Linked DNA regions of Prosthecobacter debontii. The protein of the gene in region 1 interacts with the protein of each later gene in a pairwise test. Links are inferred from orthologs where the notes say so. Each region holds a gene or a part of one and is shown on either strand. Other genes may lie near its edges.

Region 1 (15,190 bases):
CATGGCCGGTGATGAAGAGGGTGCCATCGGACGTGATGCTGCCGCCGGAGCTGCTGGAGCCGCCGAAGATCTCAACGATGCCTGCTGGAAAAGTCCAGCCACCCGTGCGTCGCCATTCGGCATCGTATTGCACCAGTTCCGTCCAGGAGGGATCACGACCTGTCTTGGGTTGATTCTTGGCGTAGTGGGCAAAACAGGCCAGCCAGTGATTCTCATGCCAGACGATCCAGGTGAGCGACCCTGGGGCAATGCCGAGGCTGTGAGTGCCGATGTGTTGCATGCTCACGGGATCGAAGATCTCGATGGAGCTGGTCATGGGCACACCAGGGAAATTGGAGTGGGCGCAATACAGCTTGCCCTCATGCATGAGGCCGGCATTCAGATGAATAAAGGGGCCGTCTTTGGCATCCTTCCAGCCACCGACTCGCTCGAAGGTATCTTTGCGATACTTGCCGATTTCGACATTGGAAATCACATAGAGATACTCGTCATCGGCGACGACGCCTTGATTGGCTTCTTTGGCTGGGAATCGCTTCAGCTCCTCATGCTGCCACTGACCCGTGCTGATGACTGGCGACGCAGGCGCTGTGGCGCTGTCGGCACCATGGACATAACATGTCAGAAGAGTTAGGCTGAGACTGAGTCCAAGAAAGGCAGGGGGGATTTTCATACGGAAGCGGGAAAGCGACGATCCGACTGCTGGCGAAAGCCTTTCAGGCGCAGAGAACCATCGGCCAGCACATCCAGCAGCGAGTAACTATTGTGCTCCGCACCTGTGCCCTCGATCATTGCCGCGAGGGTGCAGTAAGGAATGCCCGAGATGTCTTGCAGATCGTTCTTGTGAGAGTGGCCCTGAAAGACGGCGGTGACCTTGCCGGATTTCTCCAGAAGAGCGCGCACTTCCGCTGCGTTTTTCACGGCATGGGCCTTGTCCAGATCCAAGCGCTGATGGGCCAGAATGATCACGGGTCCACTGGCTTGGCTCAGTTCATTCTCCAGCCACTTCAGTTCGGCATTCGGAATCGCTGAGTCTTTCCAGTGGGCGTTGTTGCGTCCATACGGCACGCCATCCTCTCGGTAACACGCATCCAGTAGGATGAAACGCGCTCCCTGGATTTCGAAAGAACTGTAGCCTGTGGGCGCGAGTGCGGTGTGATTGGCGAACTCCTGCTTGGTCAAGGTGGTGACACAATGGTTGCCTAACACATAGTGTCGCGGTGAAGTCAGCTTGGCGTAGTGCGACTCCATGGTTTTGAGCCACTCGAGTTCTTGATCCACATCCGGGGCTTGATCAATGAAGTCGCCCAATTCGATAACGGCGGCGGGCTTTTCCCGGTTCATCACCTCCACCGCTTCATCCAGCTTGCCCAGAGCCTCTTGGTAAAAGCGGGTCTTGGTCGCAGGCTTATCCGCGTAGTGCAGATCGGTCATCAAGCCGATACGCAGCAGAGGCTGAGCCTCCGCCTCGGTAGCCAAGACTGAGCGACCTGAAGTCAGACCCGCGATGCAAAGCGTGCCCTGCTGGAGAAAGGATCGGCGTGTCATGAACGAGAGAGTTACTGGGCAGCGTGTTCTTGCAGTCTCCAGTAGGCCGATTCGACCGGGAAGAACTGAGAGAGGTGGGCTTTGTCGAAACGGTAGTGCGTGATGACTTTTTCAATCGCAGCCTGCTGTGTTTCCACATAGGCCTTATCGGGACAAAGACTGACCACCCAAGCGGCAAAGCAAGGCTCGCGCAGATAATCTTTCTCTAGGTGCAGGCGAGGGGAGTTGCGGCTTTGCACACGCAGCCCGGCTACGGCAACATCTACGGCATCTTTTTCGCTGGTTTGGGGCCGCCAGGCTTCGTTCATGACGCGCCAGTCGATGTTAAAGACTTCGGTGCCGTTGACATCGAACTTCTCGATGAGGGAGAGGCTCTTGGCGGAGAGTTCAGCACTGTGGCGCAGTCCTTCGGCATAGAGGGCTTTGAGCTCAGGATCTTTTTCCATTTCCCAAAGCGCGCGCAGGCAGACCACACCCTCGGAGCCGGTCCAGGAATGACGCGGCCCTTGCCCAGGATCGAAGACCATGCCTTCACGACAGAAGTCGATGCGTGGGCGTTCCTTTTTCCCCACCTTCTCATGGGCGGCTGCCAGATAGCGTTTCTGCCAGCTCTCATCACTCGTGAAGTGATACATGGCCTTCAGGCAAAACAGGATGCGCGGCACCCCTTCCCACGTGGGTTTGAGGAAGTCACCACGATAAGGGCAGGGAGGGCCATCCGTGGGCATCTTCCAATCGTGCTGATCGAGGATCTTCATGTTCTCGATGAAGGCCGCGGTCAGTTTGGTTTTTTCTTCCGGTGTCGCTAAGCCGTCGGTGAGGAACCGGTAGATCCCATAGTGCCAAGGCGTCGTTTGGTCATTGGAGCCGAGCGGGTAGGTGGTCTTACCATCGGTGGCGATACCGCGCGCGATGAAGCCCGGTGTTTTACCGACGGTCGAGACGCGGAGCAGACCGTTGATCAGGCGACGTGCCTTGGCGCGGATGTCTTCATCCTGGGTCAGCTTCCAATGGGTGCACAGCGCGTCGAGGTAGAGGCCGTTGAACATGGGGCCGTCTTCATTGGGCACACCCCAACTCAAGGCGCTGGGCTTCATCTCGCGACAGTCTTCTGGCGTCGGTCGGATGATGGTTCCATCCAGAGCGGTGTAGTCGAGAACGAGGTCGTATTCGTCCACGAAGCGCTTCCAGATTTCATCATGAGCCTTCTGCGCGGCTTGCTCAGGCGTGTCGGCGAAGGCGGGAAGTAAAAGACCTGCGATGAGGCAGGCGAGGAAGGTAGGTGAACGAAGCATGGCGAAAAATGAAGGAGGCTCCATACGCTGTCAGAGCCTTCATCTTTGCCTGCTTTGTGAACCTTAGGCGAGATCAAAAATGACCTTGCCTCGTCTTCCCCCCTCCTGAGCACGCTTCAGAGCACGTGTATGTTCCGTCATGGGAAAGATCTCATCCACTGCGGTAACGATTTCACCATGCAGGACCATCTTGGCCAAAGGCTCCAGCACTTCGGCAAGTTCCAGGGAACTGGCCTGCTCAAACCAACGGGTGATCCAGAGGCCTTGAAGATGCAGATTTTTAAAGATGAGGAATTTGTTAGGCACCTTTAAACTGCGGCGGCTCATGGCTCCATAGGTGACCATCGTGCCTTCGGCAGAGAGCAGTTCCATCAACCGGATCGCGCTATCCCCACCGACTGCATTGGCGGCGAGGCGGAGTTCATGTTCGGACAAAAAGTCTTTGGCTTGGGCTAGCCCTTCGTCGGTATCTAAAAAGACGGCGTCCGCACCGAGGGAGGTGAGTTCTTCAACAAGCTCTGGTCGACGGACGAAGCTGGCGGTTTTAAGACCTAAACTCTTGGCGATTTGAATCAGGGCACGGCCGACGCCTGAGTTGCCCGCATTTTGTAGCACCCATGAGCCTTCTTCTAAGGAAGTATAGTTCTTGAGCAAATGCCAAGCCGTGACTGGGTTGATCCTGAGCATGGATGCCTGCACCCGATCAATGCCGGCGGGTAGCTTGGCGAAGTGCAGCTCGGCGGCCGTCATGTATTGACTCCAGCAACCCCCACTGATCAGAGGCATGACCACGTCTCCGACAGCCAGGGAAGTCACCAAGGGCCCAATCTCGACCACTTCACCACAGCCCTCATGGCCGGGAATGGCAGGAGGATGCGCGGCACGGCCATAGGTGCCTTCGATGAAGTTGATGTCGGCAGGATTGATGGGTGCATAACGCATATGCACACGGACCTCATGCCCATGTAGCGGGGCCAGAGGACGTTCGATGTGTTCGATGACATCCACTGGATTGCCAGTAGTGGAGAAAGACAGGCAGTATGACATGTCAGATGATTGGCACAGGTTGGGAGGGATGCAAAAAGAGTCACCAGCACGGCGCGCGTGTTTGGCTATCACGTACTACGTGGGATGAGGGCTTTTAGGGCGGGTGCAACATGACCAAACCGTGGGCTCTTCACTTTTGCTTTCGCAACGCCCATTCAAGGAAACGATAGACGGCTTCGTTGGATTCCTCATTGGGTGAATGATCCGGGCGGTTGGTCATGGCGACACCGTGTTTTTGGCCTAACAAGGAATTTAGATCAATGAGGTGGTTCAAAGGAACCCAGCGTTTGGGTGGATCCTCGGCTCCTCCCGAAACGAGGAAGGGGCGAGGCGCCATGAGGGCTTGGAATTCGACGAGATCATGACCGCGGTCGATTAAGGTTTTATAAGCACCCGTGCGCGGACTGTCTGCACGCACCAGGCCCCGTGGACGAGTGTAAGCGGGATCAAAACCCAGATACCAAGGTTCCTGGTAATTGATGCTCTGGCGTGTTTCATCAAAGACGATGCCGGGATCTGACCAAACGCCGCAGGCATACTTCTCCCACAGGCACGCGCCGAACATGGACCATTTTCCACCATAAGAGTGCCCCATGATCCCGATGCATTTTGAATCCACTTCAGGTCGTTGCGAGAGCGCTGTCCAGGCATTGGCTGAGACATAACCCAAGTAGCTTAGAGGCTGGCATTTGGTGCCAGGGGTTAACACAGGAAGGCGCGCGTCTCCTCCGGGGGAGCCGATGCTGAGGGTGACAAAGCCACGCTTGGTCAGTTGATAGGCAAAGTCCCGAAAGGGTTTCTCGCTGAGACCGATGCTCGTTTCAGGATCGTAGAAAGGGACGAAGACAGCAGGGAAGGGGCCTTGGCCTTCAGGGATCAAAAGGTAGCCGTCACCGGTTTGTTCAGCTGCGATTTGCAGGCGGATTTTATGCTGGGTAAAGTTTTCCCTCGGGGTGGTTTCGATCACCTCCAACTGTGGCTTTTCCAACAGAGGCGGCCATTCGCCCATGATGACATGCCATTGCTGGAGGATCTCGGCTCGGCGGGCCGGCCACTCGCTTGCTGTTTTGACTTGGTGACCGTCTTGAAAGATCAGGGGAGAGCGATAGTCACCCTTTTGCTCAGCGAACTCTGCGGGTGGTGTGAATATCGGAGCGATGGAATCCCACAGGGGATCGGCAGCACACGCAGTGGAGACTAAAAAGGCGAAAAGGCAGGCGCGAGTCATGAACGGACTCATACGCACTGCCTGAACGGAATCTTGAGCGTGTTGGTGATGGGTCTAGATACTTAGCTCTCCATGAGCTTCGTGCTCAGGCGATCCACCATGGCCCGAAAGTCGGTCGTATCATTCATACGCTGGCTGACCACCTTGCAGGCATGGATGACGGTGCCGTGATCGCGGCCACCGAATTCTTCGCCGATCTGGATCAGCGGCAGCTTCACCATGTGGCGGGTCAGATACATGGCCACTTGGCGGGCTTCAGCGATGTTTTTCGGGCGGCGGGGGCCGGTCAGGTCACTGACCCGCAGATCATAATGGTTGGCCACTGCTCTCTGCACGCGATCCACGGTGACGGACTTGGTCGGCTCTTCGTCGATGACGTCATGGAGGAATGCCGCCAGTGCGCTTTCGTTCTGCATGGTGCCCTCAAGAGAGACGTGAGCTGCGACGCGCATCAGAGCACCTTCGAGTTTGCGCACGTTGGTGCGCACCCGCTTGGCGATGAACTCCAGAATCCAGGGCTCGATGGAGACATTGAAGTCACTCATCTTCCGGCGGAGAATGGCCACGCGTGTTTCGAAATCAGGCGTTTGGATCTGAGTCGTCAGACCCCACTCGAAGCGGGAGACGAGACGGCTTTCCAGGTTCTTGATCTCACTTGGCGGACGGTCGCTGGCCAGGACGATCTGCTTGGCGTTATTGAACAGTTCATTGAAGGTGTGGAAGAACTCCTCCTGAGTGCTGTCCTTACCGCCGAAGAAGTGAACGTCATCGATCAGCAGCACATCCACTTTGCGATACTTCTGGCGGAACTGGCTGAAGCTTTGCTTTTTAATCGCTTCCACGAATTCGTTGGTGAACTGCTCTGAGGTCACATAGCGCACGATGGCCTTCTTTTTGCGCAGGAGGACTTCCTGGCCGATGGCCTGCATGAGGTGCGTTTTGCCCAGTCCTGTGGCCCCCCAGAAGAACAGGGGGTTGTAGATGCGGCCGGGTTTCTCCGACACCGCTTTAGCGACTGCTGCTGAGTAGCTGCAATTGGCACCGACGACGAAGCTGTCGAAGTTGAACTTCGGATTCAGGCCTGCATCAGCAAAAGAGCGGATGCCTTGGTTGTTGTCGGCGGAGACATGAGGGCTGGCCAGAGGACGATCATCATGACGCGTGGAGATGGCACGTGCCGCCTTCAGTTCAGGCTGAGCTGAGGAGGTCAGTGTCATCGGAATCGTCATCAGCGGCTCGCTGGCGACGCTGAATTCAATGCTTGCCGCCGTTCCCAAGACTTCTGCTGCAGCATCAGCCAGGGTGCCAGAAAAGTTGCTTTCGATCCACAGTTGATGAATCGGGTTGGGTACATTCACCACAAAGCGATGACCATCAACGATCTGAGCCGTGGTTCCCGAGAAACAGCGTTGGAAATTATCCTGTCCGAGCTTCTTCAACAGAATGTGACAGATCTGATCCCAGGCCGTGGGCTGAAGCTTAAAGAGGTCAGAACCTTCGACGCCTTGTGCAGGAAGGGAGTGAGTAGGAACTGAGTCTTCATGAGCGGTCTCCATGGGATGTTGATGCATGTCGAAAAAAACGGGAGGGGACAAATTAGGCGCTGATTCTGGGGAGGAATGCAGCGCCGTCATTTGTTTTTAAAATCTGCCTCTGTGTATGTCGAAACTGACACCATTCACAAGCAAATCTTGAGCTAAATTTTAAAGTTTTTAAAGCTTGATCGTGCAGTCTTCAAAATTAATTCACGGCATGTCTTAAATATCTATGAACAACCGGTGAATAAGTTGTGAAAATGCTGTGAGAAGCTGTGTCCAACCTCTTTCTGGCACAGTTCATGAAACGCTCTCTTGGCATTCGCCCAGTTTGCAGCAAAAGAGATACGGATTCTTTCATGACGGATCCCACGCAGCATCTCTGGCCTCAGACCTTGGCGGTTCTGGTGGGGCTGATTGTGGGCTTATGGTTACATCTTCGATGGCATCCTTTGAGGGAGTTTTTTTCAGAGGCTTTCAGTCTTTTGCAAGGGATGCCTTGGCTCGTGATCGGCCTTGTTGTCTGCTATGGCCTCACCGTTTCTCCAGAGCCCTGGACCGTGCCACTCGATGATCCGCAATGGGCGTCGTTAAGCCTCAAGTCACAACTCTTTCACATGCTGCCTCATGCAGGTTTGGGACTGGCAATGATGATCCAAGGTCTCGTGCCTCCTTGGCCTCTTGCCTTGGGTTTGCCGGGCTTGTTGGTCTGGCTGCTCTTGAAGTCGAAGGTGCCAATGCGCCGAGCATCGCAACGTCAAAAAAGTCGGCTCAATCATGGTCGTCTGCCGCTGGCTTTGCTCATGGTCGTTTCATGGATTTGGCTCTTGCTCGAAGGTGTGGCCTGCCTGGGGGTGATGCCCACTTGGGGGAGCTGGATCGTCCATGGTCTGCGCTTGGGTATGGAATCCTTCACGATGGTTCTGGGGCAGTTGAGTTTGATCACGTGGGTGATCCTCCGCAAGGAATGTTCGGCATGGGATGTGGAGAAAAGCGTCGAAGATGTGAGGGAGCGCCTCCAGAGCCGATGGCTGGCTGTCACTGTTACCGCAGGGCTGGGGCTCTTGTGGATCTTGGCCTGGCGGGGCGTGGATCCTGCCGAGCCCGGCTTGGCGGAGTTTTTGGTGGTGGAGGCGGCGGTTCTTTTTGCGGCTTTACCGATGGTGGTGGCTCAGGTTCGTGGCTCGCTGACGTTCATCCTCGCTCGGGTGATGCAGGTGCTAAGAGTCACTGCTCTGCCTCTGCTGGCGTGGGTGATCTCAGCTCTTGCCATTTTGGTTTTGGTTGATTTCTCCGGGCAGAGTTTTTTATCTCTGGCTGGTGGCTCTGGCTTCGGGCGTTGGGCAGTTCGTATCTTCAATGCATTGGTGCTTGCCACGATGCAGAGTTGGTTGTTTCTAGCGCTTGTGCTCACCCTTTTACGTCATGGTTTTAACGCTCCCGCTCGTCCTGCGGCGGGGAAATGATGTGTCATGACGGATTCCTCTCTTTCTTCAACGGAAGTGGCTCAGCGTGCCAAGTCGAATCTGGCTCTCGCTCTCGCGTGTTTGCCCGAGGAAAGGCGGCGGGACATGATTTCATTCTATGCCTTTTGCCGTGTGGTGGATGACATCGCGGATGACGTGGCCACGAGTGAGGAGGAAAAAGAAAAGGAACTCCACCACTGGAAGCAATGCGTGAGTGAAGGCATCGCTCCCGGGCATCCCGTGCTGGATGAGGTGGTGCATCTTCCCCGGAAGTATGGATTTCCCCGCGCGTGGCTGACGGAGATCGTCGATGGGGTGGCGAGTGACATCGTGCATGTCCGCTACCAGACCTATGAAGAGCTGCTGACCTACTGCTATAAAGTGGCTTCGGTGGTGGGGCTCGTCAGCGCAGAGATCTTTGGAGCCACGCAGCTACGAGCTCGTGATTATGCGGTGAAATTGGGCTATGCCTTGCAGTTGACCAATATCATCCGTGATGTTGGCCAAGACGCCCGAGAAACCGGTCGCATTTATCTCCCCTTGGAAGACTTGGCGAAGTTCGGAGTCACGGAAAGGGAGATTCTCGAAGGTCGTCACAATCAACGGTTCATTCAGTTGATGGACTTTGAGTATGAACGGGCGCGTCAGCTCTATGACGAAGCGGCTCGACTCCTCCCGGCCCAAGATCGGGTGGCCCTCATCCCAGCCCGCATGATGGGGCAGGTGTATTTCGAGATTCTGGAGAAGCTACATCGGCAGCGGTATCCGGTCTTCGAAAGCCGCTGCCGCCTATCGGCAGCGCGGAAGCTCTGGATCCTCATCCGTTACATGAGCCGTGCCTGGCTGGCGCGTTGGCTTGGCATCGCTTCTTAGAGGGCTTTTTTGTGCTGAACAAATCCATCTGAGGTTTCGTCAGAGCTAGAAGCCCCTTTTCTCGCGGATACCGAGGGCGAGCGGCTGCTTTCAAGAATCTTCTTGAATGAGACACAATTTAAGAAACCTTAAGCATATGAAAAATCGATCCCTTCCAGGGCGCAAGACCCCAAGGCTTTGGCAGGTGCTCATCCTCTGTGGCTTGGCTTTGCCCGCCGTGGCGCAGCAGGGCTACAGCTATCCGCCACCTCCTGGGTATGGCCAATCGCCAGCCTATCCTCAACAGGGGTATGGCCAGCGCGGCTATCCGCAGCAAGGGTATAGCCAGCCTCAATACAGCCAGCCACGCACCGAGTATGTGAGTCCGATGGAGTTCTTGCCGACTTTCGGCCGGAAGTTTGGGGACATGTTCCGTCGCATGTTTTACGGCGATTCTGCTCCCCAAGGCTACTCTTCCCAGCCCCAGTCTCAGCATGGCGGTTACCCTCAAGGCCGCAGCTTGGACAATGCACCGCCCTCCTATCAGAGCCACTACGGTCAGTATCCACAGCAGGGCTATGCCACTCAGCCTAGCTACCCCTCGCAGCAGCCGCGTTATCAGCAGCCCACCGCGCAAGGGCAAATGCCTCCGCAGCAGCCTCAATACCAGACTCCTCCCCAGCAGAGACTGCCGACGAATCCTCCCACACAGCAGGGGAGTCGTATGAACTCCTCTCCGCCTCCGCGGGTTTCGGTCAAGCCGAAGGCTCCCCAGTCCTCTCCTCCGGCCAAATACACGCCTCCGACGATCACCAAGAAGAGTTCTCCAGCAGTTCAAGACACGCCGCCTTCACCTCCAAAAAAAGAAGTGAAGCAATCCAAGTCATCATCTTCATCGGAATACTACCCGCTGCCTGGGGCACAACCCAAGAAAGAAGAAGCTCCTCCTTCGAGCACAGCCTCTTCTTCTAAACCCAAGACGAATAGCAGTTCCACGGCCGGGAATAGCGGTTCATTCCTCAAAGGCAAACGTGCGGGCAAGGAGGGTCGTGTCATCAGTCCCTATCCACCTTATCAAGAACTGGATGTCACCGGTCTGAGCAGCGGTTCATTGGCCTTGGACCCGACCACCCAGAAGGTCTTTGAAGTGCCATAACTTTAGGATGAAACGTTTAGCCCTGAGCTCGGATGTTCAGGGCTAAACGTTCGGTCTGACAGATCTGTGGAGTGCGGAGCCCTAGAGCCTTGGTATCCTACTTTCAGGACTCCGTCCAATTTGGATCAGGGCATGCCTCTCAGACTTGCTCTTTCTTCAGGAGATCACGGATCTCCGTGAGTAGCTTGACCTCTTCAGGCACGGGAGGCGGGACTGGAGAATTCGGTTTGCTGGAAAGGGCGCGGAGCTTGTTGATCGGTTTCACAAAGATGAAGAAGACCACAGCCGCAAGAAGCAGGAAATTCAGGATTCCATTGCCGAGGTCCCAGACGCCTTGCACTAAGGATGGCCAGGTATCTTCTCCTTTGACCATGTTCACGACGGGGCCAATGACGCCTTTAACGACGCCATCCACGAGCTTGCTGAAAGCTCCACCGATGACAACACCGACAGCGAGGTCGATGATGTTGCCCCGCATAACAAACTCTTTGAATTCTTTGATCATGCTCATGAGTATAGGTTTGTTCAGCTCTAACGGTTAAGATTCGATCTGAAAAATGGAGAATTGACCAGCCGATTCTTTGCCAAGATGGGACGGATTTGTTTCGACGGTCATGCGGCGCATGATCTCCAATGGTTTAGTGTCGAGTTCAATGCGCAGCTGATGAACACCGTGGTCGAAAACGTCGGTTTCAGTCCAACGAGGAGCTTTCCGGAAGGAGGCCTGAGAAGGGGCGTAATGCGCAAGCCGTCCGATGTTTTCGTCGATCAATTCAGAGTGTGCCTTACCGGTGAGGTGCGTCACGACCACATGACAGCCGAGTTCGACGGCACGTGCCGACGCGCAGCGATCGACACGCTCGACGCCCAGGATGGTTTCCGTGGCGCTGGGGCAAATGATCAGGTCCACTTCCTGCCCACGCAGACAGGAAGAGATCTCAGGAATCTCGATGTCCAGGCAGATGATCACAGCGATCTTGAACCCGTGGAAGTGCCACAAATGGAGGGTTTTACCAGGGCTAAAGGCCCTCTCCCAAGGCGTGAGATGCAGTTTGTCTTGATGCAACAGTTTGCCGTTTACAAGGATGGGCGCTCGGTTGTGAATGAGTCCTGACGCGGCTTCCTCAAAGGGCACGGTCCCCATCACAACGGCTTTCTCTTCAGTGACTAAACGGCTGCTGATTCTCGGTAGCAGCGTTTGCCAAAAGAGGTCTGAGATCACCGCATGTACATCACGCTGTTTGGTCTCATCTTTGATCAGAGGCTCGAGGCCCATCCAGGTGAACTCTGGTAGCACCGTCAAATCGGCTCCGCTTTCCCAGGAATCAGAAATCAGACGAATCACTTCATCGGCATAAGCCGTGGGTGAAGCGGCGTGAAAACCTGGATCAAAGGTTAAAAGATCGACAATCATGGCCAAAACCAAAAGACATGGCTAAACGATGCGTAGCTTAAGCCAAGGTCTTCGTCCAGAAAGTCAGTGTTTTTGCGGATTCGTGCTCTTCATTCACATCTTTCCAATGAAAGGTCGCCTGCATGTCTGGCTGTTTCACGTAGCCACGCGATTGCCAGAAACTGTCGAGCGATTGGTAATTCGCTGGACGTAGAGAGTGATCCAAAGGCCGATTCACCGCACAGAAGGTGGTCATGCGCATGCCCAAAGATTGAGCATGTTTTTCCCGCTCGATGAAGAATTTTTTGCCCACGCCCCGACCTCGGTATTGCGATAGCAGGATTGATTCTCCCAAGTAGCAAATCTTCGAGAGGTCATGGTCATTTCGGCGAAACGGTTCTTGAAATTCGGGCCCCTCGTCCTCCATGGGCATGCAGGTGGAAGCACCCACGACGGCGTCACCATGGAAAGCCAACACCGCCATACTGCGAGGGCACTCCATGTAAACCTTCAAATAATCCCGCTCATAATCCAGATTCCCATCATACAGATACGGGAAGTCCCGAAACACGGTGATTCGGAGAGCCCCAAGTGCATCCAGATAGGGTTCAATCTCCTGGCCCTGGAAGTTTTGAAGACGCAGCATGGTGAGGGTTAAAACGAGGATTAACGATGAAAATTAGGAGGGAAAACGTGCTTGATGAATGGATTCGCAAGACAAGTGTTTTTCTGTCGTGTTGATTTACGCTGCAAGGAGGCTGTTCATGGCTTGAATGGCTGTTTTTTTAGCCACACGCTATCGCCTTTATGGATAAGCCCACATTTCTCTGGCTGAATGGACGTTTATGGAACGCTCAGGAGGCTTCGATCTCGCCCTTCGATCACGGGCTGTTGGTTGGCGATGGTGTCTTTGAGACTTTGGTGGTTCGTGAGGGACGTCCTGTAGGCGTGAAACCTCACTATGAAAGGTTGGTGCGCTCTTGTCAGACTATTGGTTTGGCTTGCATCACGGAGGCTGAATTTCGACAGGGCATCCAGGCGGTTCTAGAAGCCAATGGGCTGACTGATGCCCGAGTCCGGGTGACCTTGACGAGTGGTGACGGCCCCTTGGGCTCGGATCGAGGTCAAGGCTTGGGCACGGTCATGGCGGTGGCGACAGCGCTTAAACCATGGCCACCTGCGGAGGAGGTCTGGATCGTGCCGTGGGTGAGAAATTCTCGCAGTGCCTTAGCTGGGGTGAAGAGCCTGTCTTATGGGGAAAACGTGCGCTGTCTGTTGCATGCCAAGAACTTGGGATCTGGCGAAGCTCTCTTGTTGAATGAACGTGATGAGCTGTGCGAGGGCACAGGATCGAATGTTTTTATCGTCTCTGAGGGGCGTTTGATGACACCGCCCTTGTCCTCGGGCTGCTTGGCTGGCACCACCCGTGCTTGGGTCTTACAGGCCTGTGAGGTAGCTGGCATTGAATGTCTGCAGTGTGATATCCCTGCTGCTTGGCTTGAAGGCTGTGCTGAGGCATTTTTAACATCCTCGACACGGGATGTGCATCCCATCTCGCGATTGAACGGGAAGCCCTTAACTGCGCCGGGGCCACTGACACGGCGAGTGCAGCAAGCCTATGCCGAATTTGTGGAACGGGAGACCGCTTAACCCGTCACTCCCTGGCCACCACTTCGGTGCCGTCCTTGACGGTATCGGGTGGGTGCATGAGGACTTGATCTCCGGCCTTGAGCCCATCGATCACCTGAGTCCATTTACCATCGGAACGTCCTACGGTGACAGCGACGCTGTGTGCTTTGCCTGCGTTGAACAAAAAGCATTTCCAAGCTGAACCCTCACGAAACAGGGAGCCGCTGGGGGCTTGCAAGACCTGGTCCTCATGCCAGATGGCCACGCGGACTTCGACACGATAACGATCTCCGAGAGCCGCGGCCATGTCGGCCTCGGTATTGTCCAGATCACACAACACAATGACCCGCTGTTCCTCGACTCCTAATGCAGAGACCTTGGTAAAAGCGGCGGGTTCTACACGCCGCACGTGGGCTTTCAAAGGCTTATCGCCACCCCATTGCTCCACACTCACCTCAGCTCCGGGCCGGATGAGCACGGCATCGCGGGAAAGGATTTCTGCTTCAATCTCGAGATCCCGCACGTCCCCGATCTCCAAGATGGCTGTGCCTGCGGCGACGACGAGGGCACTCTCCTGTTCCACTCGGAGGACGCGACCTGAGACGGGTGACTTAACCTCCAGAGGAGTGCCTTGGGCTTCTGGATGGGCGAATTGAATCAACGCCGCCTTGGCTTGGGTGACCTCATAGCCAGCGACCTTTAGGGCAAATTCCTGTGCACGGACTTCTTTCGCCCGAACTTCGGCTTCACGCTCGATGTTGTCGCGATCATTCGCTGAGATGCTTCCTGCGGTAGCGTTCGAGCGGACACGGTCCCAGTTGGTTTGAGCGAACCGGGCGGAAGTCTTGGTCATTTCGAGCGCTTGCTGCGCTTGGGATAAGGCTGCTTCAGCCGCCGCCACTCGTGCTTCGGCTTGAGCTTTGGTGCGGGCATCCAGGAGTGGAGAGAGGCCTGGCTCGATGACCGTGAGCACCGTTTTATTCGCCTCGACTTCATCGCCTGCTTTCAACGATACCCGCTTCATCTGGCCACTCACGGGAGCTGCGACCACATACCGGTTACGGATGCGGGTTTTACCCTCCTCCATGACGTGCACGGTGAGGGGAGCCGTGCGCACCTGGGCTAACTCGACTTCGATCGGTCGTGGCTTCAGGCCATAGAGAACCAAGAGCAAGACACCGGTTGCAATTGACCAAAGAATGATTTTACGCAGGAGCCCACGTTTTGAAGAGGCCTTTTTCGCTTCCCAAGGGGGAGTGGGGGACTTGCCTGTTTGCTCCTCGTTCGCCATTTGTTTCATCTTAACCAGACTCGTGAATAGAGCAGGTGAAATTTTGCGTTTGATGGGTCTGAATTCCTGGTGGCTCTCTGCTTGCCAGAAATATCGGCCCTCCTACCATGATCACTCCTATGAAAGTCTCGTTGCTCTATACATTACTCACGCTGGCCTGCGGTTCTCTGTGCGCTGGTGATGCCGTTTCCCTATTTGATGGTCAGACCTTGAATGGCTGGACGGGAGCTGACGGTGCTGCCCCTGGAGCAGGGTGGGTGATCGAGGGCGGTGTCCTGCATTTGAATGGCACGCCAGGGGGCAATTTGCTGTCTGAAAAAGAATACACCGACTTCGATCTCGAGTGGGAGTGGAAGGTGGAAGACGGCGGTAACAACGGCATCAAATACTGGGTGGCCAAGATCGGTAGCAAGGAGTGGCTGGGCATTGAGTATCAGATGATTGATGATGAGAAGCACCCGGACGGTAAGCGTGGCGGCAGCCACACCACAGCTTCCATCTATGACATCAAAGAGCCGGCCGCTGATAAGCCTCTGAATCCCCCTGGCCAATGGAACAGCAGCCGCGTTGTTGTGCAGGCGGGCAAGATCCAGCATTGGCTGAATGGTCAACTGGTGTGTGAAGCGGATACTACGTCAGACGACTGGAAGGCGCGTATTGCCGCGAGTAAATTTAAAAGTAAGGTGGGTTTCGCTCCTGGCAAAGGCCGCCTGATGCTCACGGATCATCATGACAAAGTCTGGATCCGCAGCA
Region 2 (15,220 bases), on another replicon or contig:
GTCATGAATGCTCACCTTTTATTTTTTCAATCTCAGAACGCGGCGCTTCTCAACAGAGTTCCGGCATGGACTGTCAGTAGTGCAGTGAGTTGGGCCATTCCTCATGGCCTAACTAAAATTAACCCAAGATCACGGCGTTCATGAAGAGACTGATTCTAACATACGGTTTGGTTGGCGGCTTGGCTTGGAGTCTTCAGGCTCAAGACGGTGAAGATGTGGCACCTGAGGCTCCAGCACCGGCGATCACGGAGACCGTGCCTGGTGAAGAAGCGACCATCCCTCAGGCCTATGGGGATAACCGTTATGAAGCGACCTGGAAGAGCAATCCGTTTCTCCGCAAGACCGTTGTCATTGCCGGTCCTAAGGTGGACTGGAGCGCGGACTGGGCTCTGGCCGGGATGTATCGCAGCACGACTGGAAAGGTCACGGTCAGTTTGCAAAACAAACAGACGGGTGAATTTAAGCGTGTCACCAGTGATGCGAAGCCCGAGGATGAGTTCCGCATCGTGAAGGCTAACTTTAACCGCAATCGCAACGAAGCTTCTGTGGACATCGCCCGGGGCAGTGAAACGGCGACACTCAAGTATGACGATAACCTGAGTTCCAAGCCGGTGACGGTGGCCAATACCTTCAAAGCACCGACTGGACAACCCGGGACTCCAAATGCCGCAGGGCGCCCTGGACAGCCCGTCAATGCGACTCCTCCTGGAGCCGTCCCGAATGCAGGTATGCCAGGAGCCGCCAATACACCTGCGGCGGTGAATCGTCCCAACATCACACCAGGTCCTGTGGGCCAGCCTCCTACCGCCGCCCCACCCACCATTTCTCGCCGTCGGCAGTTGATCCCCGCTCCTGTCACCCCGCCGCCAGCCCAGCAGTAAGTTCCGCCAGCTTTTTTTGACATGATCGTTTTTCTCCGCCGCTTTTTCCTGGTCACCTGCTTGGCTGGTCTGATTCCCACGGCTTGGTCCCAGATCCCACCGCAGACTCGCCCTGCGAATCCGAATGCCGTGCCTCCTGGGGGTAATCCATCCTTCACTCGGCCCCGCCCTGGAGCACCGACATCGCCTCGACCAGGGGTGAGCGGTCAGGGACAGGCTGCTGCAGGGGAGGAACGCACGGCCATTCGACCTGAAGATGCGATCAAACCCGATGGTGGTGTCGAACTCCAGTTTCCAAACACCCCGCTCTCTCAAATCCTGCTGGTGTATGAAGATTTGACCGGCCTGAAAATCATCCGTGATGCCGCCATTGAGCAGGTGACGGTCTCCATCGAAACCACGGGTGAGTTGCCCAAGGACCGGGCCATCATGTTCATTGAGAAGAGTCTCTTGCTGAACGGTTATTCCTTCGTGCCCGCAGGGGAGGGGATGGTGAAGATCCTCGGCGAGGGCAAAAAGCCACCGACGGAAGGAGCCCCTCTGTATGAGTCAGCTTCGGATCTTCCCGAGACGGAGCAGGTGGTCAGTTTTGTGGCGATTTTGAAGTATCTGAATCCTGATGATGCGGTGAAGGCGATTGATCAGGTCATTCCTCGCCACAGTTATGGTTCCATCACCCCGGTGCCCAATTCCAAGGCATTGGTGATCGTGGAAAACAGCGGCACCATCCGGTCCATCCTTTCGTTGCTAGATCGTCTGGACGTGAAACCCGGGGCCACGGTGACCAAGCGCATCCAGCTGGTGCGTTCGGATGCGGAAGATGTGAAAAAAGCCTTGGATGAAATCCTCGGTCTTGAAGAAAAAGAAGGCAGCGGCAGCTCACCACGGCCTACCATCACGCCCGCAGGCCAGGCCCCAGGTGCCATCCCGGCAGCCACTGCCCCGATCAATCCGAATCTTTCCGCAGATGCCGGCACCTCGGCCGAAGTGAAGCCCAAGATTCTCGCGATCCCACGCACCAATCGTTTGTTAGTTGTGGCGATGCCGGAGACCGCCGACTACATCTCCACTCTGGTGGAGGAGCTCGACTCCGCCTCAGAGCTGCGCACTTTCGTTTCCCGCACCCTGAATTACTTGGACGTGGAGGCGGCCCTCGGCATCATCAGTGATGCGATTTCCCGGACCGAAGGTGAGGATTCAGGCTCTGCCAGCAGCGGTGTGAATAGTCTGGGCCAGCCTAACAGTAGCTCGAACAATCGGAACAACTCCTCCTCATCGAACAGCAGTGGAGGCTTGTTTGGGAACAATAACAGTAGCAGTAGCGGCTTCGGTAGCAATAGCCTCACTGGCAATGGTAGCAGTGGTTTGGGCGGTTCCGGTAGCAGTTTTGGAGGCGGTGGCGGATTTGGCGGAGGCGGTGGTGGTGGAAATCTTCAGCCTTTGCGTGTGAACAATGGCCCGCGATCCATCGTGGTGGGTAAAACCCTCCTCATCAGTGATCCCACTGCAAACTCCTTGTTCGCCTCTGGGCCGCCAGAGCATTTGCGTGTTCTCAACGAGATTTTGGATGAATTGGATCGCCGTCCTCAGCAGATCTTGATCTCTGCCGTCATCGGTGAAATCCAGTTAGGGCGCAGTGATTCACTGGGCGTGGAGTGGCTGTTCCGCAATGGCGGGTCGAGTGGCGTCGCCAGCCAACTTGGCAATTCGGTCGCCCCCCTGGATCCGCGCGGAGCTGTTTCACTTGCCAACTTAGCAGCTCAGCAAGGCTTTACTCTCTATGGTGGACTCAGTAACGGACTTGATGTCGTGATCAGTGCTGCCAACTCGAACAGAAATTTTAAGGTGATTTCACGCCCTTCCGTTTTCACCATGAACAACACCCCTGCGGTAATCAGTAGTGGTCAGTCTTTCCCGATCGCCACTTCTACCCAAGGTTTTGTGGGTAGTGGATCGAACAACGGTCTGCTCTCCAATGTGCAGTATCAAGATGTGGGACTGACCCTTAACATTGTCCCTCTCATCAATTCTTCGGATGAATTGACGCTCCAAATCTCCCAGGAGAACAGCGAATCCGTGCCGGACGAAGAAGCCAATATTGCTGGTAACGATTATCCGGTGCTTACTAAGCAGCTTCTGAATACGGTGGTGATGTGCCGCAATGGTTCTACTGTATTACTGGGAGGGCTTATACGAGAGTCAAAGAACAAAGGGCATGTGAATGTGCCTATTTTGTCCGACATTCCGATTCTCAAATACCTGACAGGTTCCACTTCCACTCAGGATGATCGACGTGAGCTGCTCATTTTCATTGAACCTCGCATCGTGGCGGACAAATATGATCTGCCACCGAATGCCGAGGCTGGCGTGGGTAATAGCTCCTTCGGGCGTCAATCGATGGATTTTATGAATCACGAGAAACGTCTTAGTGCCGAAGAGGCTAAAAAAGCTTATTTGCCAGTCGTCAAAGAAGGGCGCATTCGTTCTTTGTTCAAAAAGCTCTTCGGCCGCGATAAGCCTTCTGAGGATGACTTTCCCATGGCACTGGAAGAGAATTAATCGGCGTTACTCACGTCAACAGCTTGTTTGATCTTCTCTTCAATCAACGTGAGCGAAGAGAAGCACAGATGATCAGGAGAATGAAGCAAGTTAAGAATGATAGGGATGCGACGGTGCGAAAACGCTGAACGCTCTTGAGTTCAGTATCCGTGGGCTTTCTTGACTGAAGTAAGAGGTTAAAAATGCGCCCAGCACCCCAAATGTTTCCAAGCAGCATCGCGAAGAGAGACAGCAGACCTCCAAGGGCGAACATGAGGATCAAATATTCGAGAATCATGTGGAGCATCTCAGTTGAGGCTTACGGATGCCCTAACATTAAGGGATAGACTTCCCGCTTCCTGCAAAATAATCATTCACGGCGGGAAAATCCTGCCGCCAATTCCGGACGGTTTGAGGGCTGATGGTGCACGTTAAAATCCTCTCTCCATCCGAGGCATCGGCGACGATGACCCCATGGGGGTCCACCAAGGCGCTGCGGCCGCAGTAGGTGGATTGGGGCTCTTGACCGCAGCGGTTCACGCCCAGTACGTAAGCTTGGTTTTCGATAGCCCGGGCTTGGAGCAAGGTCAGCCAATGCTGAATACGCCGCGCAGGCCAGGCGGCGATGTAGATGAGGAACTCGGCTCCTTGGGCTAAGGCCGCGCGGGCGAGTTCGGGGAAACGCAGGTCGTAGCAGATCAGCGGAGAGATTTTGATTCCTTGCCATTCGAAAACACGGACCTGTTCCCCTGGCGTGTGGACTTCGCTTTCACCGCCTAAGCTGAAGGGATGGATCTTCGTATAGCGCGCCAGTTCATGGCCGTTGGGGGTGAGGGCTAAGGCTTGATTGAACCCGCGTCCATCGGGAGCTGAGGTCACTAAACCTCCGATGACAGCGCAGTCCCAGTCACAAGCCAACTCATGCAGGAAGCGCTCGGTTTCTCCGCCCGACGCTTCGCGAGTGACGTCGAGCTGGCAACTGAACCCCGTGGCAAACATCTCAGGGAGAACGATGACTGATCCAGGTTTAGGGGGAGTCGCCTCGAGCAGGCGACGCACCCGATCAAAGTTCGCGGTTTTGTTTTCCCAGACAGGATCAAGCTGAACGGCGTGGATATTCATGGTGGATCAAGAATGAGAATCTGCATGAGGTAAGCTCATTTGCATCAGCGCATTCGCCTTGGCATGGACACAAACTTCCCCTAAACCTTTGCCTATGGCCCAATATATCGTTCAGCCAGGAGATAACCCGAGTAAGATCGCACGGAAGTTTGGGATGACGCTGTCCCAGTTTCAGAAGCTGAATCCGGGTCTGTGTGAATACGGCACAGATAACTGCAAGGTGCTATTTCCTGGGCAGGTATTGACTGTTAGCGGTGTTGTCACCGGACAGCCGATGGAAGCTCCTGTAGCACAGCCGGTCAGCTTCAATGCACCGCCGCCATGGATGCAGATTGGCATCATGGAGCAGGGCGTGCAGGAGTGGCCTGGAGATCAGGATAATCCACGCATTCTGGAGTATCTGCGTAGCGTGGGCATCAGTGGCAATTTGCTCAAAGATGAAACGGCCTGGTGCGCGGCCTTCACCTACTGGTGCCTGTGGAAGTCGGGTTATCCGGGGCAGCGCAGCGGCCGTGTGTCGGACTGGTGGGGATGGGGCAGGCCTGTGGCAGCGACTTACGGTGCAGTGTGTATCCTCCAACCTCTAACGACCGATCAGGCCAGCAGCGGTCACATCGGCTTTCTGCATGCGATGGATGCCACGAATGTCTGGCTGCTGAGTGGGAACTCCGCAAACCAAGTGCGAATCAGCGCGTATCCTCGCAATAAACTGATTCATAACTCACCCTATCGCTGGCCTTTTTAAAACCGCATGATCTCCGAGCAACCTGTCGCCATTCGTCATTACCGTCACGAGGATCTGGAAACGCTGCGCCAGATCACGGTGGATTCTTTTGGGGCAGTGGCCCTGGATCAGATGCTGGAGGATCGCCTTGGCGTCTGGAATGGGCGGGATTGGAAAGCCCGCAAGGCTGATAACATCGACGATGATTGCAAGGTGAACCCGGAGGGCTGTTTCGTGGCGGAGCGTGCCGGGCAGATCCTCGGTTACATCACCACTCGTGTGGATCAGGTCAATTCCATTGGCCGCATCCCCAATTTGGCCGTGGTGGAGGCTGCCCGCGGGTTAGGCTTGGGACGCCGTCTCATTCATCACGCCCTGGATTACTTTCGGGATCAAAATCTGAAGGTGGCGAAGATTGAAACCATGGCGTCCAACGTGATCGGTCAGAATCTCTACCCGAGCTGTGGATTTGAAGAAATCGGCCGACAGGTGCATTTCGCGATGAAATTGTGACCGCTCGTCGCTTGATTGAACAAAGCGCAAATGCACTCAGTCTGGAATCGGGTGACGTATCTTGATTTGTTATGAACACAAAAACTCTTTTTAACCTAGGCCGTGCGCTGCTTGCCCTCGTCGGTGCTGTTGGCCTTATGAGCTGCGCCTCTCCGATCGAGCGGCGCATCTCCAGCAACCCGGAGATCTACAGTAAGCTCTCTGACAGCGATAAGGTGCTGATTAATCAAGGTCGCATTCGAGAGGGGCTCTCGAAGGAAGGTGTTTTCCTGGCTTGGGGCCGCCCTGACAACGTGGCCGCTGGCAGCCAAAAAGGGGTGAAGACGGAGAAGTGGACCTATCTCGGCTCACAGCCTGTTTACACCGATAACTGGGGTTGGGGTGGAGGCTGGGGAGGCTACGGCCGTTATGGGCGTGGTTTTGGCTACTATGGGGCCTGGGATCCCTACTGGGGAGGTTACGGCACCAGTGTCACTTACATTCCTTATAAGGCCGCTAGTGTGACCTTCCGTAACAATCGGGTGACCGAATATCTGCGTGGGCCGCAGTGAGGCTGGGGGAAATTGGGGCCAGCCTTCCTAGGCCTCGCCCCACGCACCTCCGCCGGGAGTCTCGATCTTCACGCGATCTCCTGGCTGCACGGCAAAACTGGTGCTGGAGGGCAATTCCGTCTCGATGCCATTTTGCCACAGCGTCTGTCGTCCACAGGCTCCTGGGCTACCCCCTGCCATGCCATAAGGGGCGTGACGACGATGCTGGGTGAGCATGGAGACGGTTAGGGGTTCGAGGAACTCAAATTCACGAATGACACCGTGCCCCCCGCGCCATAGGCCGCTGCCTCCTGAGCCCTGCCGGATTGCGAACTGGTGGAGACGGACAGGGTAACGCTGCTCAATGATCTCTGGATCCGTGATGGCGGTGTTCGTCATGTGGCTATGCAGCGCATCAGCTCCTGCGTAACCGTCTCCAGCGCCCGTCCCTCCGGCGATGGTTTCATAATAACCGAACCGGGCATTGCCGAACAAGAAGTTATTCATGGTGCCCTGGCTGCACGCCTGGAGCTGAAACACCTGAAGCAGTGTATCCACGAGTCGCTGACTCACCTCCACATTGCCTCCGACCACGGCGGGTGCCTCAGCCGCATCCATCGGGAAGCTCGGGTTTAAAAGCGTATTGTCTGGTAGGTGCAATTCCACCGGCGCCAGCAGTCCTTCATTGAGGGGCAGATCTTCCTGAAGAAGCAGCCTCAGCACATACAGCACGGCGCTATTCACGATGGCTCGGGTGGCGTTGAGATTGCCTGGATGAACGGGCGCGGTGCCAGTGAAGTCGAGCTTCAGATGGCCGTGAGTGGTCGGGGAAACCTGCACGCGGATGGTCGCACCATCATCCAAAGACTGCTCTGCCATGCCCGCTTGGATCTGGGGGATGCGCTTGCGCATGACGTCCGCACTGTGATCCAGGATGCTGGCCAGACATTGCCGCAGTGCCGGTGAGTCATCTCCTGCCAATTCGAGGAAACGTTGAGCTCCCTGGAGATTGGCGGCAAGTTGAGCGTGCAGGTCAGCGAGATTATCCGCCAGGTTGCGCGTGGGATACGGCCCTGTGGTCAGGAGGCTGGCGAGGGTTTCAAAACAGGATGCGCCTACTTTCACCAGATGCTGAGGCGGGATGACGACGCCTTCTTGCTCCAGCCGGGTGGCCGCGGCAGGCATGGAGCCTGGCGTGATACCGCCGATCTCCGCATGATGCGCTCGGTTCGCCACAAACCCGAGCAACTTTTCCTCCCGATCAAAGACGGGTGTGATGAGAGTGACATCCGGCAGGTGAGAGCCGCCATAAGCCGGGTGATTGGTGATCAACGTGTCTCCTGGCTGCAAGTCAAAACCGCGTGTCGCTTCTCGCACACAGACACCTAGCGCGCCGAGATGCACCGGAATGTGTGGAGCGCTGGAGATGAGCCTCCCTTCGGCATCCAGCAGAGCGCAGGAAAAGTCTAGCCGCTCGCGGATATTTGTGGAGATGGCGGTGCGGCAAAGCAATGCCCCCATTTCTGAGACGATGCTGTGCAGGCGATGGCGGACGAGATCACGTCGTGAGGCCTGAGACATGAGCCCTTGTGCAGAATCGTTCGTTATGGAGGACTCAGCGTGGGGGATCTTTTTTAACACATGGCCAAATCCAGGCACACGTTCAGTGCGCCATCCTGCCGTCACCACCAGCGTGCTGAAGGCATCTTGGATCAGCAGCGGACCCTCACCGAGAGACTCGGATGACGGAACCGAGGTGGATGATGAAGGATCGGGGGGGCAGGCGCGAACGATGACCCGCAGGCTGACCAGTTCGACAGTGCGTTGGGCAGGGGGAGGATAACCAAAAAGACGTTGATAGGACTGCCGATACTTTTCGGGAAGCTCCACAGCGGTTTGGAAGGGAACCTGAAGCGGCGTATCTTGCCCTCGCAAGCGCATTTCCGCCATGAATGATGCCTGAGGGGTGCGTGTCTCGTCGGGGGCGATGGCGGTGCTGTTCAGTGTTGAGCTTGCTTCCTCGACCAAGGCTTGCACCCACGTATCGACCTCATCCAAGCACTCGCCGAGAGGGCTAATCACCTGCTGCTCAGCGAAACGTTCTGGCAATGCCTGATACAAGCCCACGGCACTGAGAATGCCCGCATGCTCAGGGGCCAGAATCGTGCTCATCCCCAGGCGATCTGCCACCTCACAGGCATGCTGGGGCCCCGCGCCCCCGAAGGCGAGTAGAGCATAGTCAGCAGGATCATAACCCTCCGCCACTGAGATGCGGCGGATGGCATCCGCCATATGCTCAATGGCAAGTTGAAGGCAGGCGTGCAGCAGTTCGTCTTCGCTTTTAAAGCCACTGCTCAGAGCCAGCAGCTCTCGCAAGCGGGCTCTGGAGGCTTCTTTATCGAGCGGGATGGGGGCTCGTGCCGGATCAAAACGGCCTAACAAGAGATTGACGTCGGTGATCGTCAGCGGGCCGCCGCGACCATAGCAGGCTGGGCCTGGGTGAGAACTCGCACTCTCGGGACCGACGGTCAGACCATGCGGAGTCCACTGGCAGATGGAGCCGCCACCGGCCGCTACGGTTTCGATGGCGACGCAGGGGGCCAGAAGTTGCATACCTGCCACATTCTGAGTGAAACGATAACCAGGCTGCCCGTCGATGCGGGCGACATCCGTGCTGGTGCCTCCCATATCGAGCGTGAGAATGCGGGAGTAGCCGAGTTGCGCAGCCGCATTGGCCGCGCCAATGGCACCCCCTGCCGGGCCGCTGAGCAGCAAGTCCTTGGGCTGGATGGTGGCCGTGGATTCGAGACCGCCTGCAGAATTCAGGATGAAGAAAGAGGCGTCTTTCATCGGACGGGCCACACCTTGAAGAAAGGATTCCACCGGCCCTGTAAGGTAGGCATTGGCAACAGCGCTTTGAGCTCGGGGTAGAATCTTGGTGAAGGGAGCCACTTGGCTGGAGGCGCTGACATGGCTGAAGCCTGCCTCGAAGAGGATCTCCGCCACACGCTGCTCATGCTCAGGGTGCGCGTAACTGTGCAGGAGCGCCACTGCTGCATGACGATAGCCTTCACTCACGAGTCGCTCGGCCTCTTGGCGAACCTGTTCTTCGTCCAGCGGCCCGATGATTTGACCGTCAGAGGTGAGGCGTTCAGCCACTTCCGCCACCGCTTTGGCGAAGACCGGCCGGGCTTCGTGTTTCAGCGCAAAGAGATCCGCCCGGCGCTGATCCCCGATGCGCAGCAGATCCCCAAATCCTCGGGTGACGAAGAACACGGTGGGAGAGCCTTTACGCTCCAGCAGTGCATTCGTCGCGCGTGTGGTGGCTAGCCGTAGCTCCAGGGGCGGGAACTCTTGGCCTAACGAGGTGTGTGTTAAAAGCCTCGCGGCCAGCACGGGGGCTTCTTCGCCGGTGCTAAGATCCAGCAGAAAAGGAAGCGATGGAAAAGTAGCATCTGCCGCTTGAGGTTCGATTTCAAGATGGTCGGCCGTGGAATGACGGATGCAGACTCGCACTGGCCCAGCTTGCCCGATGAAGCCTTGGAAAAATCCAGGGCCCATGTTGGGTAGCGCCTCCACGTGCCACCCATGAGCATCTGAGATCGCCGTCACACGCACTCGTAGCAAGCCGGTGGAGAGCACCTTGCAGCGGCTTTCGCGACCCTCGGGATCGCGGGCAAAGGCATCCGTGAATGTGCCACCGGTATCCGCTGCGATTTTCCACATGATCTTAGGCTATTGCTCTGAAAAGGGCAGGCTGATGTTGGGCACCCAGCGGACTTCCATCAAGGTATCCAGGTAGGCGGTCAGTTCGGCGGGCTTGAAGATTGCCTCTGCACGCGCGAGCCAGTCTTTGGCTTCACCCTCATGGGTTTTACCAAAAGCGATGGCTGCATGGCTGAAATAATAAGCCGGCGTGTCATCCATGAAGGTGAAGTGATCTTTCAATGTCTTTTCTGCCGCTTCGAATTTACCTAATTTGACTTCACAAACGAGGCGCTTGTAGAGCGTCAGGTGACGAATCTGTAGCGGCAGCTTGGGGTAGTCATCGAGCAGCTTTTGGAAGGCGGCTTCCGCTTGAGCCCATTCATGCTTAACGAAGAGCAATTCGCCTTTGTTAAAGCGGGGTTCGATGGCCTCCGGGCGTAATTGTTCGGCTTTGGCAAAGTTCTTTTCCGCTTCTGCAAAATCCCGCAAGGCCGGGGTCATAAAGATGGAACCGCGGAGGTTGTAAATGTCCGGGATGTCAGGGTGCGCGGCTTCGAGTTCGTCGAGCTTTTGCAAGGCCTCGCTGTAGTGATTTTCTTGCTGCAGACGTTGCGCCTCTCTGAGCTTTTCGAGCACCTCGGAAGAGGTCTTCTCCTGAGCCTGGGAAAAGATCGTTACGAGCACCAGCGTGAGGGGGATGACGCAGCGGAGAATCATGACGGACCTTAGCTTCGGAGCCGCGACAGGCAAGGGGGGAAGTGCCCTTGCGGATCGCAAAAAACGCACAGCTTTAAGCAAGTGAAGGGCACCCTTCGGCGAGAGGCTTCGATATCAAAAATTGTATGTAATCAAGGACAGCTGCGAGACGTAATTTCGCCCCCCCCAATCCACCCCCCAAGCGCCTAAGCCTTGAAAACAAAACATCTCATCACGACCACGTTCTTCGCCCTCGCCGCCTCATGGGCTCATGCGGACGCCTTGTCAGACTCCTATTTGGCCATGTTCAAGCCTCTCCCCACGGAGATGCCTGCGCCTGAGAATGAACTGACTGAAGCCAAGATCAAACTGGGCCGCATGCTCTACTTCGAGACACGCATCTCGAAAAACGGTCAGATGTCCTGCAATAGCTGCCATGTGCTGGATAAGTATGGCCAGGACAATCTGCCTTTCTCTCCCGGACACGAAGGCAAGCTAGGGGGACGGAGTTCACCCACCGTCTATAACGCAGCGATACACATCGCTCAGTTCTGGGATGGTCGTGCACCATCCGTGGAGGAACAGGCCAAAGGTCCGGTGCTCAACCCTGTGGAAATGGGTATGCCGAGCGCTGACTTTGTCGTGGAAGTGCTGAAGTCTATCCCTGGCTATGTGGAGGCTTTTAACGCAGCATTTCCTGAGGAAAAAGATCCTGTCAATTATGACAACTTTGGCAAAGCCGTGGGAGCCTTTGAGCGCCGTCTCGTGACTCCCGCCCGTTGGGATGAATACCTGAAGGGACGCAAGGAAGCGCTGACCGCAGAGGAGCAGAAAGGGTACGAAACCTTTGCCAAAGCCGGGTGTGCCACGTGCCATAACGGTCCCGCTATTGGGGGCGCGATGTATCATAAACTAGGCCTCGTGAAAGCTTGGCCGGGCCTCAAAGACCTGGGTCGTTATGAGGCGACCAAGCAGGAAAGTGACAAGCACTTTTTCAAGGTCTCGAGCCTGCGGAATGTGACGGAGACAGGGCCTTACCTCCATGATGGGTCCGTCAAGACACTGGATGAGATGGTGAAAATGATGGCTGAGCATCAATTGGGCAAAACACTGACAGACGAAGAAACCGTCAGTATTGTGACCTTTCTGAAGTCACTCAAAGGCGAGTTGCCGAAAGAATACATCGCCAAACCTCGGTTGCCAGAAAGCGGGCCAAATACACCGAAGGCCTGAGGTCGATGGAGTTCTATCGATCCGCTGGCCAGATTTCAGGAAGTGGAAACAGATCCTCTTAAGATCTGAATTGTTGAACCTCTTTCGATCCGAAAGAGGTTCAACGTCATCATCGAGTTGCGATGAAAACCAAAAAAGAAAAAGGTTTCTTCATTCAACTCAAGGAGACTCGGCTTCGCCTTCCTCAGGGAAACGTTCCACGAAGCGCATGGCGTAGTCGATGAAGCGCAGGGGCACGTCATCGGTCGGGCCGTTACGGTTCTTCGCCAAGATGAGCAGGGCCTGCCCCTTCTTGCGCTCTTCTTCCTCCTCGGTGCCGACTTCCATCTTACCGCCAGCGTAGTCTTCACGGGTGAGCAGGCCCACCATGTCGGCATCCTGCTCGATGGAGCCGGATTCACGAAGGTCGGAGAGCACGGGGCGCTGGCCTTTACGGCCTTCCACGGAACGGTTGAGCTGGGCCAGGACGATGATCGGCACGTTCAGTTCTTTGGCGATGCCTTTGATCCCCGCTGAAATTTCCGCGATCTCAATCTGACGGTTATCCTGCGCACGACGGCTGCTGGAGGTCATGAGCTGGAGGTAGTCAATCATGATCATCTGGATATCGTGCTGCTTTTTCATGCGGCGCGCTTTGGCACGCATTTCCAGCACGTCGAGACCCGGTGTATCATCAATCAGGATGGTGGCCTTCTGCAGCTCACGCGTGGCTTTCGACAAAGCCTCCATCTGAGCGCGTGACATGAGACCGCGGGAGAGATCACCTAACGAAAGCTGGGCGCGTGAGACGAGCAGACGGCGCACCAGCATGGTGGCACTCATTTCCAGACTGAAGACCGCACAAGGCTTGTCACAATCCACGGCGACGTGCTCCACCAGGTTCATGGCGAGGGAGGTCTTACCCATGGAGGGACGAGCCGCGATGACGAACATTTCACTGCCCTGCAGACCACCGCTCATGCTATCCAGCTTGCTGTAACCCGTGGAAAGACCTCGGAGCTGCCCGGGGTGCTCGAGCATGTATTGGATGTTATCGATGGCCTCGGCCACGTGGGAGGCCAGAGACTTCACACCATCGCTCTTCCCATTCGTGGCTTCACGCACCGCCAACACACGCTGCTCACTGTGGTCGATCAGCGTATTGATATCCGCATCCAGTTCCGTTTTACCGAACTCGTATGCCGCATCGATGTTCAGCGAGCAGGCATGGATCATCTGCCGCAGGATATGCTTATCCAGGACGATCTTTTTGTAATAGGAGTAATGCGTCGGGACCGGGACGAACGTGAATAACTCCGTGATGGCGGCTGGCCCGCCCACGCGCTCCAGCAGGTTTTGATCCCGCAGTGCATTGGTGAGCATCACTGGGTCCACAGGCAAATTCTTGTCGTAGAACTCCAGGAGCTTTTCGTAAACGGTCCGGTTGGCCTCGTGATAGAAAGCTGCCGCTGGCAGGGTCACGCGGCTCTCACTGAGCCGTTCGTTCGGGTCCTGCAGAATGCTGGAAATGACGCCTTTTTCCGCTTCGTCACTGAAGGGAAGCTGACGGTTGATGTTGGCGAGCAATTCCTCCGCAGTCGGGATCTCATTCCGCTTACGGCCAAAGGGATTGGACTGCGGTTTCGGGGTCGCCTTTTCGGGCAGCTCACCAGGGGCGGCTGCAGCTTGGACAAGGTTGGAAGCGGATTCTGCCATGTCAGAAGATTCATGGCCGAAACCACCGCTGGATTCAATCAGAGTAACTTTGAGAACAACCTGTGGATAACTTGTGCATAATTTCTTCGATATGTGAAAAACTCAAAGCTGGTCACAAAGGGATTACCTCTCGTAAGATGAGGCTTTCCCACCTCGTTCCTTAGCCCCCCATGCTCCGACCATTCACAGCTCTAGCCCTCCTCGCCGGCCTCACGGTGAGCCTCTACGCGGCCAAACCGGATCGACCCGAAAAGCCCGCCAAGAAGGAAAAAGAATTCGTGGCTGCCAAGCCTGCTTTCACCCCTGATCCAGCGGTGCCAGCCTTTGATCCCAATCAGGTGACTCCCGAGCATCTGGACACCAGCATGTTCAAGGTGCCCGAGGGCATGGAGATCTCGGTCTGGGCCACCTCTCCCATGCTGTTTAACCCCGCCAACATGGATGTGGATGCCGAAGGCCGTGTCTGGGTCGCGGAAGGTATCAACTACCGCCGGCATAGTGGCCGCAGCCGTGAGGGGGACGCCATCCGCGTGCTGGAAGATACCGATGGCGATGGCAAGGCGGACAAGTCTCACGTCTTCGTGCGGGAAAAGGAGCTGGAGTGCCCTCTGGGTGTGGCGGTCTTTGACAACGTCATTGTCGTCTCCAACGCCCCGAACATCATCGTTTACACCGACGTCAATCGTGACCTCAAATTCGATCCGGCTGTGGATAAGCGTGAGGTGCTGCTGGATGGCTTCGAGCAGCCTCAGCACGATCACAGTCTCCACGCGGTGTATGCGGGACCGGATGGCCGCTGGTATTTCAGCAACGGCAACTGTGGTGCCCAGTTTAGCGATAAAAGCGGTAACACCTTCCGCATCGGCAGCGGTTACTTGAACAACAGCTACACTGGCGAAAAGAGTGACGACGGTCACGTCTATGTCGGTGGTTTCACCGCCAGCCTGGACCCGAGCGGCCACAACGTGCGCATCCTCGGTTACAACTACCGCAACAGCTTTGAGGGCGTGCGTAACTCCTTCGGCGACATGTATCTGAATGACAATGATGATCCCCCCGCCTGCCGCGTCAGCCATCTCATCGAAGGCGGCAGCTTCGGCTTCTTCTCGCCCGACGGCAAACGCCAGTGGCGTGCCGACAAACGCCCTGGTCAGACCATTGCCGTGGCGGAATGGCGTCAGGACGATCCCGGCAGCATCCCGGCTGGAGATGTCTATGGGGGCGGTGCCCCGACCGGCATGACCTTTTATGAAAACGGTGCGCTGGGCGACAAATGGAAAGGCCTGCTGCTGAGCTGCGAAACAGGTCGCAACGTGGTGTTCGGTTATCTGCCAAAACCCGATGGCGCTGGCATGAAGCTGGAGCGCTTTGATTTCTGCACCAGCAACACCACCGGTGTCTTCAAGGGCAGCGACTTCGTGGGGGGCAAGGACAACATGTCCGATGAGCGCCACACGCTGTTCCGTCCGAGCGATGTCTGCGTCGGCATGGATGGTGCCATCTACATCAGCGACTGGTTTGACAAACGCACCGGCGGTCACATGGATACCGATGAGACCTGCAGCGGCACGATTTATCGC

What was found.
Region 2: the proteins of dnaA (region 1) and dnaB interact in binary tests that used the Escherichia coli proteins (3 or more experiments, as listed by UniProt). The link is inferred for Prosthecobacter debontii from one-to-one orthologs.

Annotation. Positions count from the first base shown.
Region 1 is NZ_FUYE01000008.1:186,130-201,319, reverse strand. What follows is about bases 4,433-7,339. They hold dnaA (chromosomal replication initiator protein DnaA), read right to left. Parts: upstream 6,687-7,339; coding sequence 5,178-6,686; downstream 4,433-5,177. Other genes in these bases: B5D61_RS13650 (hypothetical protein), read left to right, coding at 6,953-7,339; B5D61_RS13660 (sialidase), read right to left, coding at 4,433-5,115. Also shown: B5D61_RS13680 (hypothetical protein), read right to left, coding at 1-670; B5D61_RS13675 (metallophosphoesterase), read right to left, coding at 667-1,545; B5D61_RS13670 (hypothetical protein), read right to left, coding at 1,557-2,840; B5D61_RS13665 (MDR family NADPH-dependent oxidoreductase), read right to left, coding at 2,904-3,887; more of B5D61_RS13660, read right to left, coding at 4,018-4,432; more of B5D61_RS13650, read left to right, coding at 7,340-8,116; B5D61_RS13645 (phytoene/squalene synthase family protein), read left to right, coding at 8,123-8,989; B5D61_RS13640 (polyadenylate binding domain-containing protein), read left to right, coding at 9,126-10,124; large conductance mechanosensitive channel protein MscL, read right to left, coding at 10,264-10,635; B5D61_RS13630 (nitrilase-related carbon-nitrogen hydrolase), read right to left, coding at 10,663-11,538; B5D61_RS13625 (GNAT family N-acetyltransferase), read right to left, coding at 11,576-12,163; B5D61_RS13620 (aminotransferase class IV), read left to right, coding at 12,325-13,167; B5D61_RS13615 (efflux RND transporter periplasmic adaptor subunit), read right to left, coding at 13,172-14,320; B5D61_RS13610 (3-keto-disaccharide hydrolase), read left to right, coding at 14,557-15,190. UniProt on the Escherichia coli protein: Plays an essential in the initiation and regulation of chromosomal replication. Binds in an ATP-dependent fashion to the origin of replication (oriC) to initiate formation of the DNA replication initiation complex once per cell cycle.
Region 2 is NZ_FUYE01000014.1:62,904-78,123, reverse strand. Bases 11,373-14,309 are described here. They hold dnaB (replicative DNA helicase), read right to left. Parts: upstream 13,641-14,309; coding sequence 12,105-13,640; downstream 11,373-12,104. Other genes in these bases: B5D61_RS18290 (PVC-type heme-binding CxxCH protein), read left to right, coding at 13,811-14,309; B5D61_RS18300 (cytochrome-c peroxidase), read left to right, coding at 11,373-11,945. Also shown: B5D61_RS18350 (hypothetical protein), read left to right, coding at 1-7; B5D61_RS18345 (hypothetical protein), read left to right, coding at 141-881; B5D61_RS18340 (secretin N-terminal domain-containing protein), read left to right, coding at 903-3,440; B5D61_RS18330 (carbon-nitrogen family hydrolase), read right to left, coding at 3,756-4,541; B5D61_RS18325 (TIGR02594 family protein), read left to right, coding at 4,636-5,286; B5D61_RS18320 (GNAT family N-acetyltransferase), read left to right, coding at 5,293-5,778; B5D61_RS18315 (hypothetical protein), read left to right, coding at 5,850-6,329; B5D61_RS18310 (hydantoinase B/oxoprolinase family protein), read right to left, coding at 6,357-10,034; B5D61_RS18305 (tetratricopeptide repeat protein), read right to left, coding at 10,044-10,733; more of B5D61_RS18300, read left to right, coding at 10,926-11,372; more of B5D61_RS18290, read left to right, coding at 14,310-15,220. UniProt on the Escherichia coli protein: The main replicative DNA helicase, it participates in initiation and elongation during chromosome replication. Travels ahead of the DNA replisome, separating dsDNA into templates for DNA synthesis.